DNA from 3 places in the Bradyrhizobium elkanii USDA 76 genome. Region 1 is predicted to be linked to each of the others. Evidence: riboswitches for the same ligand, from Rfam matches in the RefSeq annotation. Region 1 holds a riboswitch; each other region holds the start of a gene.

The links. A riboswitch is a leader RNA that binds a small molecule or an ion and turns the genes downstream of it on or off. The one in region 1 is predicted to bind cobalamin.
Region 2: it holds a riboswitch for cobalamin, as region 1 does, so the genes downstream of both, metE (5-methyltetrahydropteroyltriglutamate--homocysteine S-methyltransferase) here and JEY66_RS40830 (TonB-dependent receptor) in region 1, are expected to answer to the same signal.
Region 3: it holds a riboswitch for cobalamin, as region 1 does, so the genes downstream of both, JEY66_RS04990 (TonB-dependent receptor) here and JEY66_RS40830 (TonB-dependent receptor) in region 1, are expected to answer to the same signal.

The regions. Positions count from the first base shown of each region.
Region 1 covers NZ_CP066356.1:8,596,527-8,602,664, reverse strand. Annotated here, with positions in the region: gene JEY66_RS40840 (ATP-grasp domain-containing protein) at 1-760, shown strand, start outside; gene JEY66_RS40835 (hypothetical protein) at 913-1,086, opposite strand; gene JEY66_RS40830 (TonB-dependent receptor) at 1,199-3,466, opposite strand; cobalamin riboswitch at 3,576-3,773, opposite strand; gene JEY66_RS40825 (FecCD family ABC transporter permease) at 3,886-4,929, shown strand; gene JEY66_RS40820 (ABC transporter ATP-binding protein) at 4,926-5,699, shown strand; gene JEY66_RS40815 (ABC transporter substrate-binding protein) at 5,906-6,138, shown strand, end outside.
Region 2 covers NZ_CP066356.1:7,008,098-7,014,235, reverse strand. Annotated here, with positions in the region: gene JEY66_RS33610 (hypothetical protein) at 1-688, opposite strand, end outside; cobalamin riboswitch at 2,037-2,239, shown strand; gene metE (5-methyltetrahydropteroyltriglutamate--homocysteine S-methyltransferase) at 2,342-4,687, shown strand; gene hemN (oxygen-independent coproporphyrinogen III oxidase) at 5,400-6,138, opposite strand, start outside.
Region 3 covers NZ_CP066356.1:1,050,869-1,057,006, forward strand. Annotated here, with positions in the region: gene JEY66_RS04975 (hypothetical protein) at 1-482, shown strand, start outside; gene JEY66_RS04980 (amidohydrolase family protein) at 636-2,126, shown strand; gene JEY66_RS04985 (CobW family GTP-binding protein) at 2,128-3,051, shown strand; cobalamin riboswitch at 3,488-3,683, shown strand; gene JEY66_RS04990 (TonB-dependent receptor) at 3,790-6,063, shown strand; gene JEY66_RS04995 (PepSY domain-containing protein) at 6,066-6,138, shown strand, end outside.

The DNA.
Region 1 (6,138 bases):
CAGCCGCGGCGTCTGGTTCGTGCGCGATACCGGCGATCTCAATCGCGCGCTCTACGACCTCGAGTCCGCGGACGATTTTGCCGGCGAGGTGCTGGCGCAGGATCTGGTCACCGGCACGGTCGAGAAGGCGCAGTCGGTGTTCTGCCACGGCACGCTTGTCGGCTTCCATGCCTACCGCCAGATTGCGGCCGGTGTGGGCGGTGGCGAGGCGATCAAGGAGAGCGTGAGCCGGCCGGCGATCCGCGCTGGCCTCGAGACCATCGGCGCGCATCTTGGTTGGCACGGTGCGCTCTCGGTCGACGTCATCATGCCGCTCGACAGCGCGACGCCGCTGTTGATCGACTGCAACCCGCGGCTGGTCGAGCCGATGAACGCCTTTCAGTCGGGCGTCGATCTGGTCGATTTGCTGCTGCGCGTCTCGCGCGGCGAGACCCCGGCGCCGCTGGCCGAGGGCCGCGCCGGGGTGCGGACGCATCTGGCGATGCAGGCGCTGCTCGGCAGTGCATCGCGTGATGGCACACGGCGTGACCTGATCCGGGAATGCGGCCGCATCGCCACGGGCGAAGGGCGCTATCGGGGAAGCAGCGAAGAGCTGACGCCGGTGCGGCTCGACTGGCTCAGCGCCGTGCCGCTGGCAATGACCACGGCGTTGCTGCTGGCATCACCGCAGATCGCCTCATCGCTGGCGCGCGGTGGTTTTGGCGCGCATCTGCTCGATCGCAGTAGTATCAGGATGATCGAGGGCGAGGATTTCGCCTAACTCTATCCCCAGGTCGTCCCGGCGAAAGCCGGGACCCATAACCACGAATGGTTATTGGTGGGCGATGGTGGAACGACGAGTCCCATTCACGACAGCCGCCGCGGAGTATGGGTCCCGGCTTTCGCCGGGACGACGCTGGGATGGATATCGTCCTACAACGGCTCGTCATCATTGCCGTAGCGGTCGAGCTTCGGCGTGGCGATGTCGCCATCCTCGTAATAGTCATCGTCCTGCAGCGCTGCGGGCGGCGGAGGTTTCTTCGACTTGTCGTCGGTCTTGTCTTTGGTCTTGGCGCCGTCCTTGCTTGTCTTTCCGGCCTTGGCCATGCGTTTCCCCTGCACGGGTCAAATCAGCTGCCGGAATTCTACTCCAGTTTGCGGACGCTTGTAACGTGATGAGAGGGTACGGCGGAGTCACACCCCGTCCCACCGGATAGCTCTAAAACGTCGCGCCGGCCTTTACCATGTAGGTGCGGCCGGGCAGCGGATAGGCCGAGAAGCGGCCCTCCGTGAACGTGCTCGCGATGGCGTAGTCGTAATAGAGCGCGTTGAACAGGTTGTTCACGCTCAGCGACCAGAAGAAGCGGTCATATTGCCCGCTCAGCTTGATGTCGGCGGTGGCGTTGCCGGGAATCCGGCTCTGGGTGTTGGCCTGGTCGTTGTCCATGATGCGCGAGCTCCAGGCCCGCACCGTGGCGTCGAACACCAGATAGTTCTGCCAGATATTCCAGGTCACGCCGAGATTGCCGGTGTAGCGCGACACCAGCGGCACGTCGTTGCCGGCCCAGATGCCTTCGCGGAAGACCGCGCGGGTGATCGCCATGCCGCCGCGCAGGGTGACGCTGTCGCTGACCTTGAGCGCCGCGCTGGTCTCCGAGCCATAGCGGCGGGTGGGGTCGAGGTTGGTGTTGAAGAACAGCACCGGGTTGAAATGGATCTCGTTCTCGAGATCCATCAGATAGACGCTGGTCTGGACCTGGAAGCGGTTGGTCCTGACGCGAAAGCCGCCCTCGACGTCCTGCGAGGTCTGGGTCTTGAGCTGGAACGTCTGCGGGATCGGGGCGAAGGTCAGCGGGTCGAATGACGGACCCGACGCGACGCGTTCGTCGACATCAGGCGTGCGGAATGCGCGCGCCGCGCGGCCGAACACCGAGAAGGTGTCGGTCAGGCGATGCTCGACACCGACATGCAGCGCGTATTGCGTCTCGTTGCTGTCGAGCGGTGCCGCCTGCGCGTCGAACGCGAACGGCGCGTTCGGGTCGTAGCGATCGCGCGCCGAGACGCTGGTGTTCTGCACGCGCGCGCCGTAGGAGAAGTCGGTCGTCGGCAGCACGCCGATCGTGTGCTGCCAGTAGCCGGCCACGGACTGCTGCTCGATATTGTAGATGTGGAACGGGTCGACGCCCCGATAGGCGCCGCGCGCCTCGCGGAAAGTCGAATCGTAATAGTCGATGCCGGTCAGGATCGTCGACGGCATCCCCAGCATCACATTCTTGACGCTGAGCCGCGGCGTGAGCGACCAGGTCTGCAGCGCGGCGTCATTGTAGGTCGAAGCGAAGCTGATGGTCGGCACCGTGCCGAAGAAGCCGCTCTGCGTCTCGCGCTGTCGCCAGCCGCCGTCGACGATCAGGTCGACGCCGTTGATCAGCGTCCTGGTGAAGCCGGCGGTGATGCTCGCGGTCTGCTGGTTGGCGTAGTCGAAGGGCGTCGCGGCGCCGCGGCGATCGGTGAGCAGCTCGTTGACGCCGATCGACGGATCGACCAGCCGTCCGCCGGGCAGGCCGAGCTTCTGGTCGCTGCCGGTGACGGTGAGGAAGGCGGTGAGATCAGGCGTGGTGTAGTTGATGTTGCCGACCGCGTTGCGCTGGTCGAGCGCATTGTTGACGCGGTAGCCGTCGGATTTGATGCCGTTGCCGTAGAGTGAGGTGGACCACGGTCCGGAATTGAGCGCCGCGGAGACCGCGGCCATGCGGGTGTTGAACGAGCCGATTCCGGCCTCGGCCCGCATCGTCGTCGGCGGGCCGCCGACGCCGGTCTTGGTGATGATGTTGACGACGCCGCCCACCGCGTTGTCGCCGTAAAGCACGGCGCCGCTGTTGCCGCGCGTGATCTCGATTCGCTCGATGGAATCGAGCGGGATCGTGGTGAGGTCGAAGCCGGCCTTGTCGACGTCGTTAAGGCGGCGGCCGTTGAGCAGGAAAAGGGTATTGTCGGTCGCGAATGCGCCGAAGCCGCGCAGGTCGACCGAGGTCTTGGCGCCGTTCGGCCCGCCATAGGGCGTTTGCAGCTGCACGCCCGGCACCTGCGCGAGGATCTCGGGCAGCGACTGCACCGGCGAATGCGCGATGTCGTTGGCGGTGATCACGGCCGAGGAGGAGCCGACAATGCCGGCGAACTGGCGGCCGCCGCCAGCGCCACCCGTTCCGTTGGCCACGCCGGTCCCTGTCGTGCCAGATCCGCTGCCGCTGCCCGTATTGTTACTCTGCGTGGTGCCCGGCGCCGGGCGGCGCGGCGCCGGCGCTTCGTCTGCGGCCGGCCTGGCGCGCGTGACGTTCTGGTCGCCCGGCTTGGTGACTTCGATCGCCGGCAGCTGATCGGGAGCGGGCGCCTGCTGCGCCCGCGCGGCGGGGACAAGGATAGCCGGCGCGATCACCGTCGACGCGAGCAGAAGCGCGCGGTGCCGCCGATGAAAAGGGAAGGAGAACATAAGCGAGGCCTCGGCAACGTCAGTGGCACGTCACCGCGAACCAGTCTCACCATCGTGCTCACGGCATCAGGTGAAGCTCATGCCTGTACTCCCCGACCGGCATCCTCGCGTGTGACCACGGCTGACGGCAGGTCTCCTGGCTCGCGGGTCGTTACCCTTCGTCGCCTTCCCAGGACCGAGATTCCCAGTGGCCTGTGACGAAGGATTCACCGCATACAGTTGCGGGGGCAGCCGCGGCGTTGGGGAAGTTTCCCCGCACCGCATTCCCTTTTCATCTCATGAAAGAACCGTCATGTTCATCTAGGGTTCGGCCGGGCAGCAAAGTCAATCCGGCGGAAGTCGGGCGGCGGCCGGGCGGCCACGGTTTTTGTCGAGTGTCGCTTGTCTGCCACGGCGATCGCTGTAAGAGCATGGATTCAATGAGCGTGCAGGATTTTGCCTTGGCGGCCGAGGTCGCGGCGCGGCGCCGGTGGGGCGCCACCGCGGCGTTGCTCGCGCTCGTGGTCCTGCTGCTGCTGATCTCGCTCGGCATCGGGCCGGTGCGGCTGTCGCCGCTTGCGGTGATCGAGGCGCTGTTCGGCGGCGGCAGCGATGTGGCGCAGGTGATCGTGCGCGAGATCCGCCTGCCGCGCACCATCCTGGCATTCGCGATCGGCGCTATTCTCGGGCTGTCGGGTGCGGCGCTGCAGGGGCTGCTGCGCAATCCGCTGGCCTCGCCGTCGCTGTTCGGCGCGCCGCAATCGGCGGCCTTCGGCGCGGTGCTGGTGATCGCGCTGGGCCTCGCCGATGTGCGCTCCTACGCGCTGCCGGTGGTGGCGATCATCGCCGCCTTCGGCTCCGTGTTCGCGCTGCTTGCGATCGCCGGCCGCAATGCCGGGCTCTTGATCCTGATCCTCGCCGGGCTCGCGATCTCGAGCTTTGCGGGGGCGGCGACGGCGCTGGTGATGAATCTCTCGAGCAATCCGTTCGTGGTGCTGGAGATCGCGTTCTGGCTGCTCGGCTCGCTGGAGGACCGCAGCTTCCAGCACGTGGCGCTGGCACTGCCTTTCATCGTCGCGGGCGCCGCCATCCTGCTCAGCCAGGCGAGCGCCTTCCGCGCGCTGACGCTTGGCGAGGAGGCGGCGCAGAGCCTCGGCGTCGATGTCGGACGGTTGCGGCTCCTCGTCATCACGGGCGTGGCGCTCGGCGTCGGCGGCGCGGTCGCGGTGACAGGCACGATCGGCTTCATCGGGCTCGTCGCGCCGCATCTGATGCGTCCGCTGATCGGTCACGATCCGGCGCGGCTGTTGGTGCCGAGCGCGCTCACCGGCTCGGCGCTGCTGCTCGCCGCCGATATCGCGGTGCGCATTATCCCCTCGACCTCGGACATCAAGGTCGGCGTGCTGACCTCGATCATCGGCGTGCCGTTCTTCCTCTATCTGATCATGCGCGAACGTCGCGCGCTCGGCGGAGGCGTGGCATGACGCTGCTCTCCGCCGCTGCTCTCAATGCCTCGCTCGGCAGCCGCAAGGTGCTGCACGATGTCTCGCTGTCGCTGCCATCGGGCCATCTGGTCGCGCTGGTCGGGCCGAACGGCGCCGGCAAGACCACGCTGCTGCGCGCACTGGCCGGGCTGATCCCGTCGGGCGGCGAGATCCGGATCGGCGGCGATCCGCTGGCGTCGCTGCCGCTGCGCGAGCGTGCGAAGCGCTTCGCCTATCTGCCGCAGGGCCACATGGTGCACTGGCCGCTGCCGGCACGCGACATCGTCGCGCTCGGCCGCTACCCGCACGGCGCGACCGATCCGGCGCGGCTGTCGCAGACGGATATGGAGGCGGTGCTGCGCGCGATGCAGGCGGTCGACGTCACTGAATTCAGCGATCGCCGCGTCACCGAACTCTCCGGCGGCGAGCGCAGCCGCGTCGCGCTGGCCCGGGTGCTCGCGGTGGAGGCGCCGGTGATCCTCGCCGACGAGCCGACCGCCTCGCTCGATCCGCGCCACCAGATCGACGTGATGCAGAAGCTGCGCAACGTCGCCGACACCGGCGTGCTGGTCATCGTGGTGACGCACGATCTCGGACTCGCCGCGCGCTTCGCCGATCATGTTCTGGTGCTCGCGGAGGGACGGCTGGCCGCGCAAGGCGCGCCTGTCGAGGCACTGTCGGAGAGCGTCCTCGCCAGCGTGTTCCGGGTCAGCGCCTATCGTGCCGAATTTCAGCGCGAAGCCGTCATCGTGCCGTGGGCGGACGTGTGATGAGGCCGCGGCCTCACCACGAGCTCAGTTCACCTCTCCCGCTTGCGGGGGAGGTCGCTGCGCTCGAAGAGCGCAGCGGGTGGGGGCTCTCTCCACTCAAAGAGTGTTCATTGCGGGACGACCCCGACCCCGACCCTCCCCCGCAAGCGGGAGAGGGGGCTCAGCGTCAGCGTGGCAGCCATCTCGCTTCACACTGTTTTGCGCTTATGTTTTCGGTTCTTGCTTGGTTCATGCCGGTGAGCATCTCATTTGCCGCCGGACCGCGCATCGCCTCCATGAATGTCTGCGGCGACCAGCTCGTGCTGTCGCTGGCTGATCCGGACCAGATCATCGGCCTCAGCCGCTTCTCGCGCGATGCCTGGCAATCCTGGGCCGCGGAGAAGGCGCGAAACTTTCCGCGTCTGTCCGGCGAAGCCGAGGACGTGCTGCTGCTCAAGCC
Region 2 (6,138 bases), 1.6 Mb from region 1:
GTCCCTCGCTCTTCTCGAAAGTGATGACGCCGTTGTGGGTAAAATAATGGGGGCCTGGGATGTTACAGTTCACCAAAAGCAGAACGCGCCACAGATCGCCCTTCTCGGTCGGCTTGGCATTGGGTTTCGACACGTAATCCACTACAACGGGTTCAATGATATGGCAGCGGCCGTGCCGCAGAAGATTGCCGAGCTTGCCTTGCGCAGTCGTCACGAAGTTGAAGTTGGCCGGATCATGCAGAAAGTGAAGATTCGCGTCCCTTTCGCCATCTGTAACCTCACTGGCGATCAACGAGAGCGCCAAGGCGCGCCAGCCCAATTCAATCGGCTTTGCATATGTCGATGCAAGTTTAATCGTCCCGTCAGTCGCGATCTTCCAAGTGATAGCGTACTGTTCGTCTGATCTGTTGTCCGGGTGCCTGGTCCATGAAAAATAAACGTACTCTGTTCGGTCAATTCCTTCAGCGACTCCCCACGATCGAGGCACAAAGTGAGCCACCTTCGAGACCTTGGAAATGATTTGTTCTATAGTCTCACCATCTTGCGCTCGCCACGTTGACTTGACCCTTTCGACAAGCGTGTGGTCGTTGGCGCGAACATTGTTGCTCGTCGCCGCCAGCCCGGCCAGGCAGATCAGCGACCGAGCGATACAGAACCAAAGCACGCGCTTTCCAGACTTTTTCTTCATTGCTTCCGGCTCATCTGGTTATCATCCACACGTCAATCCAAAGCGGCACGTCTTCCTCAGCGTGCTTTGCGCAGATCGCAAGAAGTTAGCGGCAACGTGACGCAGGCGCCTGCCGATGTCCCGCGCGAGCAGGCGCCGTCCCTCGATGTCACGCGCCGCTAACTTCAGTGGTCAGCCAAAGCCTCAATTTGCAATGCTGGACCTGCCCAGGAGGAGAAGCCTGGACATGATGAGGACTTGCATTGTTCGTGCCAGGCAATAACCGGCAGTTCGCGGCAGATTTGTGCTGTCTTTGTCGACTTACCGACCTACGCACGTTCTAATGTTACCATTCAGCCTATTCGCCACGACTTCCGTGAATGATTCTTGTCACGCACTGAATCTTCGACAGCGGGCGAATGCCTCGCTGCCAGAGTCTTGACGACAATTGGGAGCAGGTATGCCGCCATCGATCCGTGTGATCCGGGGGCGTTGCCGCTACTACGAATGTCGAGGGCGCCCCAGCCTGTTGTGCTTGGCACTTTGCGGCCTACACCAACGCGGAGCCGCCCTTCAGCGGCGGGCGATTTGGAATCGATGTTAAGGAACTTCACGGATCAAGCAGGGGACGAGACGTGGCATTCTCCGCTCGCGCAACGTTAGGGGCCGTCGTCTACCTGCTCGTCATTGCAGTCAACATTCAAGGAGCTGCGCTTCCACGCAGCCGTGTCGACCGGCAAGAGGGAAGCCTCAGGTCTTGCTAGCTTCGGCTCGAACTACTCAACACTTCCGAGAGCATCTGTCTGACGGGGCGGCTCATAAAAGGCCTTGCCATCCAGCCGAACAGACCGACAGTAAAGACGGCAGCAGCAAAGACGCCGAGGGCGCTCCAAACAGCCATTTTCATTGCGAGGGTCTCTTTTGGTTGTGGTGATTCAATATGCTTGCTTTGGCCAGTATCACCAAAACGTCGGCGTGACGCCTACCAGGATTGGCTGGTCGCACATCGACACGTCCGCTGAGCACGCTGCTGGATTAAGCGAATACCTCTTGCGCGTATTCGCCACTGATCCATGGTTATTAATGGAGAAGGGAGGGCGCATCGAAGCGTGCTCGATGAATCGTTCAAAAGCCGGGCCGCATGACAAGCGTCTTGCGCGGCGCCGTGAGCTTCTTCGTGCTGGGCGCATTCGTCTCGTGCACAGATCTGACCCGCCGCCCGACGCCAATGCGTCTCCGAGATGGTCATTCCGATATCCTATGACTGGAGATGGCTTCTACGTCGCGATCAAGCGTGGCCTCGGAGGAGCATTCGCGTAAGAGAGGTCGCAGCACCAATTTGAGAGGTTGACGGCCGAGTTCTCTTGCCGATAATCCAAGTCGTCGAGGTTCTCCGGTTTCCGTTTGATCCGGAGCTAAGAGGGAAGCCGGTGCCAATGCCGGCGCTGCCCCCGCAACTGTGAGCGGTGAGCCACTGTCCAACAAAGTCACTGAAGCCCGCGCGGCTTCGGGAAGGCCGGACGGCGGCAATGACCCGCGAGCCAGGAGACCTGCCCCGACAAAATATTCATCCACGGGCGGGGTGTCCCGGTGGTGCGCCAAGCAGCCGTCGCTCGGGCGACTTCTCCTGCCTGCGTCCGCCATGGCCTTTGCCCCCAACATGGGGTTAGCGCTATGTCTCTTCTCTCCCTTCCGGTTGCCACGCTCGGAACGCCGCGCATCGGTCCAAGACGCGAGCTCAAAGTCGCACTCGAAGGCTATTGGGCCGGAAGAATTAGTGAACAGCAGTTGCTTGAGGACGCAGCCGGCCTACGTGCCGCGAACTGGGCGCGCCAGAAGTCCCTCGGTGTCACCGTGATTCCGTCGAACGACTTCTCGTTGTACGATCAGGTGCTCGACACCAGTGTCATGGTCGGCGCCATCCCGGAAGTCTACGCCTCGAAAGCCGAGCCCGTTTCCCTCAAGACGTATTTCGCCATGGCACGCGGTTCACAATACGACGGCCGGGGTGCGAGTTGCGGCCACGGATCTCGCGGCGATGGCGCACCCGCGCAGGAGATGACCAAGTGGTTCGACACCAACTACCATTACATGGTCCCGGAATTTCATCGCGGACAGACTTTCAGGCTGTCCTCTCGCAAGCCTATCGACGAGTATGAGGAAGCCAAGGCCCTTGGCTTTCAGACTCGCCCTGTCCTGATCGGCCCGGTCACATTCCTAAAGCTAGGCAAGAGTGCTGATCCTGCGTTCCAGCCACTGTCACTCCTGGATGACCTGATACAGGTCTATATCGAGGTTCTGCAGGAATTGGCCAAACGCGGGGCAAATTGGGTTCAGTTCGACGAGCCCTGCTTGGTTCTTGATCTGGATGAGGAATCAAGACAATCCTTGCTACATGCCTATGACCGGCTCGCCAAGGAAGGGCCGGCCATCAAGATCATGGTCGCCAGCTATTTCGGTGGCCTCGGCGACAATCTTCCCACCGCCTTGCGCCTACCTGTCGCCGGGCTGCACGTCGACCTGGTTCGGGCGCCAGCGTTATTGGACCAGATCATTACCGCCAAGCGAAGTGATCTCGTCGTGTCACTCGGCGCGATAGACGGCCGCAATGTGTGGCGGACGAATTTGTCGGCACTGCGCCAACGGCTCGATCCCGCTATCGCGAAGCTGGGCAAAGATCGCATACAAATCGCTCCATCCTGTTCGCTGCTTCACGTGCCGGTCGATGTTGAACTCGAGACGGAGCTCGCTTCAGACATCAAGGGTTGGCTAGCATTCTCCGTTCAGAAGATTCGCGAGCTTGCGACCTTGGCGCGCGCTCTTGCAGGCGATCAGGATGTTGCTGGCGCTCTTGCGCAGTCGGAGCGCGTCACCACCGATCGTGGGACTTCGCCAAAGATCCGAGATGCCGATGTCGCCATCCGGATGAGAGCGATCAACCAGGCCACGCGCCGGCGCGCCAGTCCATTTGCCAGCCGTGCCGAGATCCAGCGCAAGCGCTTCAAACTACCGGCGTTTCCGACAACGACGATCGGATCGTTTCCGCAGACTGCAGAGGTTCGTAATGCCCGCGCAGCGCACGCGCGAGGCACGATGAACGACGGACAATACGACGAGTTCCTCAAGGAAGAGACTGCGCGTGCCGTACGTTGGCAGGAGGACATTGGCCTCGACGTGCTTGTGCACGGCGAGTTTGAGCGCAATGACATGGTGCAGTACTTCGGCGAACAACTCGCCGGCTTCGCATTTACCAAAAATGGCTGGGTACAATCCTATGGCTCGCGCTGTGTCCGGCCGCCGATCTTGTTTGGCGATGTCTCACGGCCGAAGCCGATCACCGTGGGGTGGTGGCGGTACGCGCAATCGCTAACCAAGAAGCCGATGAAGGCGATGTTGACCGGACCAGTGACGATCTTGAACTGGTCGTTTGTTCGCGATGATATTCCCCGAGCCGAGGTCTGTCGTCAAATTGCGCTCGCGATCCGAGACGAAGTCGGCGATCTCGAAAATGCTGGTGCAGCCATGATCCAGATCGACGAGGCTGCGCTGCGCGAAGGATTGCCGCCGCGCCGATCGGAGTGGACGGCTTATCTCGAGTGGGCCGGGGATTGCTTCCGCATCTGCTCATCGGGCGTCGCCGATCAAACCCAGATCCATACCCACATGTGCTACTCGGAATTCAACGACATCATCGATGCGATTGCTGCAATGGACGCGGATGTCATCTCGATCGAGACTTCGCGGTCGAAAATGGAGCTGCTCGACGCGTTTCGGAACTACAAATATCCAAATCAAATCGGGCCGGGTGTGTACGATATCCATTCTCCGCGCGTGCCCGAGTCGAGCGAGATGAAAGAGCTCGTGGCTTTGGCTCGAAAGCGGCTGCAGGATTCGCAACTTTGGATCAATCCGGATTGCGGTCTGAAGACGCGCAAATGGGAGGAGGTTCGCCCGGCGCTGGTGAACATGGTCTCCGCCGCCCGCGAACTACGCGCTGCATCCACTCCAGCCGACCGTTGACCTGGTCTGGTCTTTCGTCGAGAAGGCCGGTCGCCTGTCAACGATTTGCGGGCTCGATAATTGTGGGAGGCATTGGTGAGCAGAAAAAGGCCCGGCCGCCTTTAGCGGCCGGGCGGAAGTGTGTCCGGGAGGAGCGACGCTGCTAGGCAACGTGCTGACTTCCATCGGCGGAAGGAGGGCGCCGATGGTTCGATTACGGCGGGGACATCCGCCGAAATCTGACCCCAGTTAAGGCGCAAGCTCAGCGTAGCTCAATCATGCCCTGGTATGCGGCCGATATAGCCTAGATTTGAAATCTACACCAAGGTTTGTCACTTATGAGTAGTTTCGCAACGCTCTGCAGGGCCGAGAAATGTGGGGCGGTCGTGCCGGGCGATCATGGACGGGCACCAAGCGCACGTTGGTACGCTTTTCTGCCGGAAACGATGGGCTCGATCAACGGGACCATACGATAACGCGCACAGCAAGGATCTTATCGTGGTGACCAATGCAATCTGCGGCTTGCTATTGATCCCGCTTCAGCTAGTCATTGGTCTAGTCAAGTTTTTATACCAACCTCTGTTGGAAATCTTGTGCGGCTCGACGAAGAGCCGGCGAACGGGATGCCGATCAGCGTGCTCTTGATCGCCGCGACTGCTCGCGATCCAGAGCATAAACCGGTTTGGTGATGTCGAACTCGGATCTGAAACGGCTCGGTTCGGCTTCGTCTGGTTTAGACCGCCAGACTATGTGTAGCCCCGCTCCGAGTAAGGTGAGCGTCGAAGATCGATGCGACGCTCCGGGCCAGGAACTCTGCGCCACCGGCTATCGAAAGCCGGCTATCATCCATCACCACGACGCCATCGGCGATAAGGCCGTCGAGGCGAGAACGATCAACGACGGCCAAGCTTGGATCCCGGCCGTAACGACGGGATGTCTCGGAAAGATCGACTGTCAAATCGCACATGATTCGTTCGATAATCTCGGCGTGGAAGCGATCGTCGTCAGTCAGTAAATAGCCCTTTGCGATGGCCAGCCGATCCTCGCTGATGCGAGCGAGGTAGTCCTTCGTCGGGACGGCGTTCGCGACAAAGCCCTGTTGCATACGGCCGATGGCGCTGGCGCCCAGACCAATCAAGGTGTCCGCGCTATCGTCAGTGTAGCCCTGGAAATTGCGCCTCAACCTGCCTTCCTGGCTCGCCAGGGCGAGATTGTCGTCCGGTAGGGCGAAGTGATCGATTCCGACGCGGACATATCCCGCATCAACCAAAGCTTCCGTGATCGTTTCGGATTGGACGTGGCGCGCAATGCTGTCGGGCAGGGTGGACGCATCGATCAGACGTTGATGCTTCTTGAAGGAAGGAATATGCGCGTAGCCAAAGGCCGAAAACCGGTCCGGATGAAGCTCGAGGCATCTGGCGACGGTATCCAGGCACGAAGCGACCGTCTGCCGGGGCAGGCCATAGAGCAGG
Region 3 (6,138 bases), 1.6 Mb from region 1:
CGAAAACCTATTCCCGCGCAAGGATAGTCGCGCCGCGCCTGACCTCCCTCGACAGCCGAAGGAAGTCAGCCGCGCGGGGTGTTCGACTGATGCGCGAGAATGCGACCGAACCGGAGAGCAAACTGCTCCGTGCCTGGCAGCTTGCCGTGCTGCGCTTCGCAGTGACGCTCGACGACGACGATCGGATGCACGCGCTCGGTGTGGCCGGCGAGGTCGACCGGCTGGGCGGCGCGGCCGATGACGCCTTCCATTTCTTCCGCAGGACGACCGCGGAGCTGTGCGCGGCGATCTCCGGTCAAAGCGTGGATCAGGAGGCGGTCATCCGGCGGTTCCTGGCGCAGATCGACAATGTCAGGCTCAAGCGCGCGGTCGAGGCGGCGATCGCCAACGACCGCACGCCGCCGAAACTCGTGGCGAGCCGCGTCAAGCCCGGCCCCGATCTCTGGCGCGGGCTGGCGCCGCGGCGTGCAACCGGAACGTAGGAAGGGCCTCACTCTGCAATCGCCATCACGGCGCGGCGGATATTCCGTCACAGCATGTCGCCACAACCCTGGCCGGCTTGCTGCGATCAGTGCGATGCGCTTCTCTGTGCTCGACAGGAGACCGGTCGGTTTCGGAATGCGGGGAGTGGCGAGATGGGTGGCTTGGTGATCAGCGGCGGCCGGGTGGTGGATCCGGCCAGCGGGATGGACGCGATCGGCGATGTGGCTGTGGTCGACGGCAAGATCGCCGCGGTCGGCACCGGCCTCGGCGGCGCCGAGCGGCAGATCGACGCGACCGGGCTCGTGGTGGCGCCGGGCTTCATCGACCTGCACGCACATGGCCAGACCATTCCGGCCGACCGCATGCAGGCGTTCGACGGGGTGACGACCTCGCTCGACCTCGAGGCCGGCGTGTTGCCGGTCGCGTCCTGGTACAAGCGCCAGGCCGAGAAGGGCAGGGTGCTGAACTACGGCGCCGCCGCCAACTGGGCCTTCGCGCGCATCGGCGCGATGACCGGTTCGAATTCGGAAAGCTCGCTGGAATCGTTTGGCGCCGCGATGCGCGATCGCCGCTGGATCGAGAACGTCGCGACCGAAGGCGAGGTCGGCGGCATCCTCGACCGCCTCGCGATCGGCCTGAACGAGGGCGGTATCGGCATCGGCATTCTCAACGCCTATGCGCCGGGCGCCGGCGTGCAGGAATTGACCGCGGTGTGCCAGCTCGCGGCCGATCATGCGGTGCCGACCTTCACCCACGTCGCCTACATGTCGCGGATCGATCCAGAGAGCGCGGCCGAAGCCTATATCCGCCTGATCGGCTATGCCGGCGCCACCGGCGCGCACATGCACATCTGCCACTTCAACTCGTCGAGCAAGACGGATATCGAACGCTGTGTCGCGCTGATCGCGAAAGCGCAGGCGCAGGGCCTACCGATCACGGTGGAGGCCTATCCCTACGGCACCGGCTCGACCGTGCTGGCGGCGACCTTCTTCAGCGATCCGAAATTCGAGGAGCGCAACGGCCTCGGCTACGATTCGGTGCAGCGCGTGACCGACGGTCACCGCTTCGGCAGCCGCGAGGAGCTGCTGGCGGCACAGGCCGAAGAGCCCTCGACCCTGGTGCTGTGGCACGTGCTCGACATCGAGAACAACGCGCATCATCGCGATCTGCTCGACATGGCGGTGCTGTATCCAGGCGGCGCGATCGCCTCCGACGCGATGCCGTGGACGCTGTCGGACGGCCGCCCCTACACCGGCGACGCCTGGCCGCTGCCCGACGATGCCACCTCGCATCCGCGCTCGGCGGGCTGTTTCACCCGCTTCATCCGCGAATGGGTGCGCGAGCGCAAGAAAGTGTCGCTGCTCGAGGGCATCCGCAAATGCGCGCTGATCCCGGCCGAGATCCTGTCGGCGAGCACGCCGGCGATGCGGGCCAAGGGGAGGCTGCAGGCCGGCGCCGACGCCGATGTCGTGGTGTTCGACTTCGAGACGCTGAGCGACCGCGCGACTTTCTCCGCGATGAATCGTCCGGCGGAGGGCGTGCGGCATCTCGTGGTCAGCGGCCAGCCGCTGATCAGCGATGGCGTGCTCGATGTCGCGGCGCGTCCCGGCCGGCCGGTGCGCCGGCCCGTCACCGGAGGCTGAGGTGCCGGTCCCGATCCTGCTGGTCGCGGGCTTCCTCGGGGCGGGCAAGACCACGGTCGTCAACCATCTGCTGGCGCATGCGCAAGGGCGGCGCATCGCCGCCGTGGTCAACGATTTCGGCGCGATCAATATCGACGCGGAGCTGATCGCGGGCGCCGGCGACGGCGTGGTCAGCCTGAGCAACGGCTGCATCTGCTGCACGCTGGAGGGCGACCTGCTGCGCACGCTCGCGACGCTGCTGCGGCGTGACCCGCGTCCCGAATTCATCGTGATCGAGACCAGCGGGATCGCCGATCCCGCCGATATCGTGCGCAACCTGATGGATCCCGTGATCTGGAAGGAGGCGCCGCTGGAGACGGTGCTGTGCGTGGTCGACGCGACGCAGCCTGCGGCGATGCTGAACGATGCGCTGCTGCGCTCGCAGCTGCGGGCGGCCGACGTGGTGGCGCTGAGCAAGGTCGATCTGACTGACGCCGCCGCGGGCGTCGCGATCCGCGACGCCGTGCGCGCGGTGCGTCCGGCGGCCGTGGTGGTCGATGCCTTGCATGGCGAGGTGCCGGCCGCGCTGCTGTTCCCGGCGGATCTCGATCATGTGCCGGTGCCGCGCGAGACCGCACCGCGACGGCCGGCGTCCGATCGGTTCGAGACGCTGAGCTGGACCTCGGAGCGGCCGGTGCTGCTGCCGCGCTTGCAGCAGGCGATCGGCAGGCTGGCGCCGAAGCTGGCGCGGGCGAAGGGATTGTTCGAAACGGTGGAGCAGCCCGGGCGGCTGACGGTGTTTCAACTCGCCGGCGGCCGCGCGACCCTGGCTGCGGGTGGCGTGCCGTCGCCCGGCGTGCCGCGCACGCGCATCGTGTTCATTGCCGAGATGGGTGCGCTCTCGCGCGCGGAGATTGATGCGATCATGGAAGGTTGCGTCGAGTAATCCGTCATCCTGAGAGAATGTGAATGTATTCAGTGTCGTCCTGGCGAAAGCCAGGACCCATTACCCCAACCGCTTGTTGTTGTGCGACGCTGAGGCGACTATCGCACTCTCAATCGAATTCGGTGGTTATGGGTCCTGGCTTTCGCCAGGACGACAGCTTGGGGAGGCCGCTCCCTACAATTCTCACACCGTCATCCCGAGGAGCGCCAACGGGTTCGCGCAAAGCGCGGCCCGATGACAGGCTCCGCGCGTCTCGAAGGATGCACGGCCCGGCTGGTGGCCGTCGATCCTTCGAGACGCCGCTTCGCGGCTCCTCAGGATGACGGGTCTAGGAAGTCTTCGCGTCGCCGCAGATGCCGCTGTCTCATCGCCGCAGCATCATCCCGCAAAGCATGTGTGCGACGACCGCATCGAATTGACAGCCTTGCCGGCACCACCTATCGTTTTTGCCGACGGTTCCCTTCGGGGATCAAAAGGGAATGCGGTGCGAGGGTAACCCCAATGCCGCAGCTGTCCCCGCAACTGTAAACGGCGAGCCTTTCGTCAATTTGCCACTGGGCTATCAGGCCCGGGAAGGCGTCGACAGGCGATGACCCGTGAGCCAGGAGACCTGCCGTCAGTCGTGGTCACACGCGAGCACATCGGGCGGGGGCGTCCTGGTGGGATCGGAGCACTGCCTTTTCGGCAATGCGCCAGTCCGCGTTCGCGGTGACGTGCCACGTTACCGCGAGTCGTTTGATGTCTCCGTCCTTTCCCGTTGCGCGCAAATGGCGCCTCGGTCTCGTCTGCTCCCTGTCATCGCTGCTGCTGCCGGCCGAAGGCTCGGCACAAACACCGCCACCAACCAGGCTCGACCCGATCGAGGTCGCGCCTTCCGCTGCGGCAAAGCCGAAGCCTGCGGCGCGCAGCCGTGACATGGCCGCTGCGGCGCGGCCACGGCCGAGGCCCGCGACGGCTGGCGGCAAACCGCGCGCCGCAGCGTCAGGCGCATCGGGATCTGCATCGCCGACGCTCAATGCCACCACGCAGGGCGGCACCGGCAGTCGTCTCAATCTGACGCCGCTGCAGACGCCGGCCAGCGTCGAGATCATCACGGCGCGGACCATCGCCGAGCGCGGCCAGCATAACGTGCTCGATGCCGTCACCCAGGACGCGGCCGGCTTCACCGCAACGCCTGCGCCCGGCAATGGCGGCCTGTCGTTCAGCACCCGCGGCTTTGCCGGCAGCAACTCGGTGATGACGCTGTATGACGGCACGCGCTTCTATATCGGCTCCGGCACGCTGACGTTCCCCTACGATACCTGGTCGACGCAGCGCATTGAGGTGCTGCGCGGCCCGGCCTCGGTGCTGTACGGCGAGGGCGCGATCGGCGGCGTCATCAACGTGATCCCGAAGAAGCCGCAGAGCACGCCCCATAGCGAGGCCGAGGTCTCGCTCGACAGCAACATGACGCGGCGGCTCTCGGTGGACAGCACCGGTCCGATCAATCCCAATGTGTCGTACCGCGTCAACGCCACCGGCAACATGTCGGACGGCTGGGTCGATCGCGACAAGACCTCGAACGCCGTGGTCTCCGCTGCCGTGCGGGTGCAGGCGTCGGACAATCTCGCCTTCACGCTGTCGCAGGACTACGGCGACCGCAGCCCGTCGCGTTATTTCGGCACGCCGCTGATCAACGGCTCGATCCAGGACGCGCTGCGCTTCAAGAACTACAACGCATTGGACAGCGTGATCCGCTACCAGGACAGCTGGACCCAGTTCAGGACCGAGTGGGACGTCGCCGACGGCATCAAGGTCAACAACACGCTGTATTACCTGACCAGCGAGCGGCACTGGCGCGACATCGAGAACTACACCTGGAATCCGAAGACCCAGCTGATCGATCGCACGAGCTATATCGAGATTTTCCACGACCAGAAGCAGCTCGGCAACCGGATGGATACGACGTTCAGCGGTCACGTGTTCGGACTTGCGAACCAGTTCGTCGCCGGGTTCGACGTCAACCGGATCGACTTCGCCCACACCAACAACTCGCCCTATGGCGGCGCGTCGTCGGTCAATCCCTACGTGTTCGATCCGGGATCGTTCTTCGCGACGACGACGGCGACGACGCCGGGCTTCAACGCGATCGTCAATCAATACGCGCTGTTCGCCGAGGATCGTCTCTCGCTGACCGATCAATTGTCGCTCGTCACCGGGGTCAGGTATGATCGCCCCGAAGTCGACCGTACCGACTACAAGACGCCGGCAAACAGTTTCGAGACGACGCTGTCGGGGACCAGTTGGCGCGCCGGCCTTGTTTACGAGCCGATCAAGAACCTCGCGTTCTATGGTCAGTATGCGGTCGGCGTCGATCCGGTCAGCAACCTGATCTCGCTGCCCGTCTCGCAGAAAACCTTCCAGCTTGCGACCGGCAAGCAGACCGAGATCGGGGTCAAGCGGTCGTTCTGGGGCGGCCGCGGCGAGTGGACGCTGGCTGCCTACGAGATCGTCAAGACCGGGCTCACGATTCCCGATCCCGGCAATCCCACCGGCGGCCTGGCATTGCAGATCGGCCAGCAATCCTCGCGCGGCGTCGAAGGATCGATCGGGCTCGCGCTGAGCGACGGCTGGCGTGTCGACGCCAATCTTGCGCTGTTGCGCGCAAGGTACGACAACAACAGCCAGGTGGTCGGCGGCAGGATCGTCAGCTACAACGGCAATGTCCCGGTCAACGTGCCGCAGCAGGTCGCGAACGTCTGGCTGACCTGGGATTTCGCACCCGACTGGTCGGTCTATGGCGGCGTGCAGATCGTCGGCGCGATGTACTCCGATCTTGCCAACACCCAGCTGCGGCCGGGCTACAATGTGGTCAATGGCGGCATCAGATGGAAGCCGGATGACCGCACCACGGTCGCGTTCCGCCTCTACAATCTGTTCGACAAGGTTTATGCGGTGACCTCGAATGGCACCGGGCAGTGGCTGCTCGGCATGCCGCGCACCGCCGAATTGTCCGTCAACGTGAAGTTCTGACCATGCGCAACGCTCTGATCCGGCGCGGGCGGCGGTGGCTCTATATCGTCCATCGCTGGATCGGCATTGCGACGT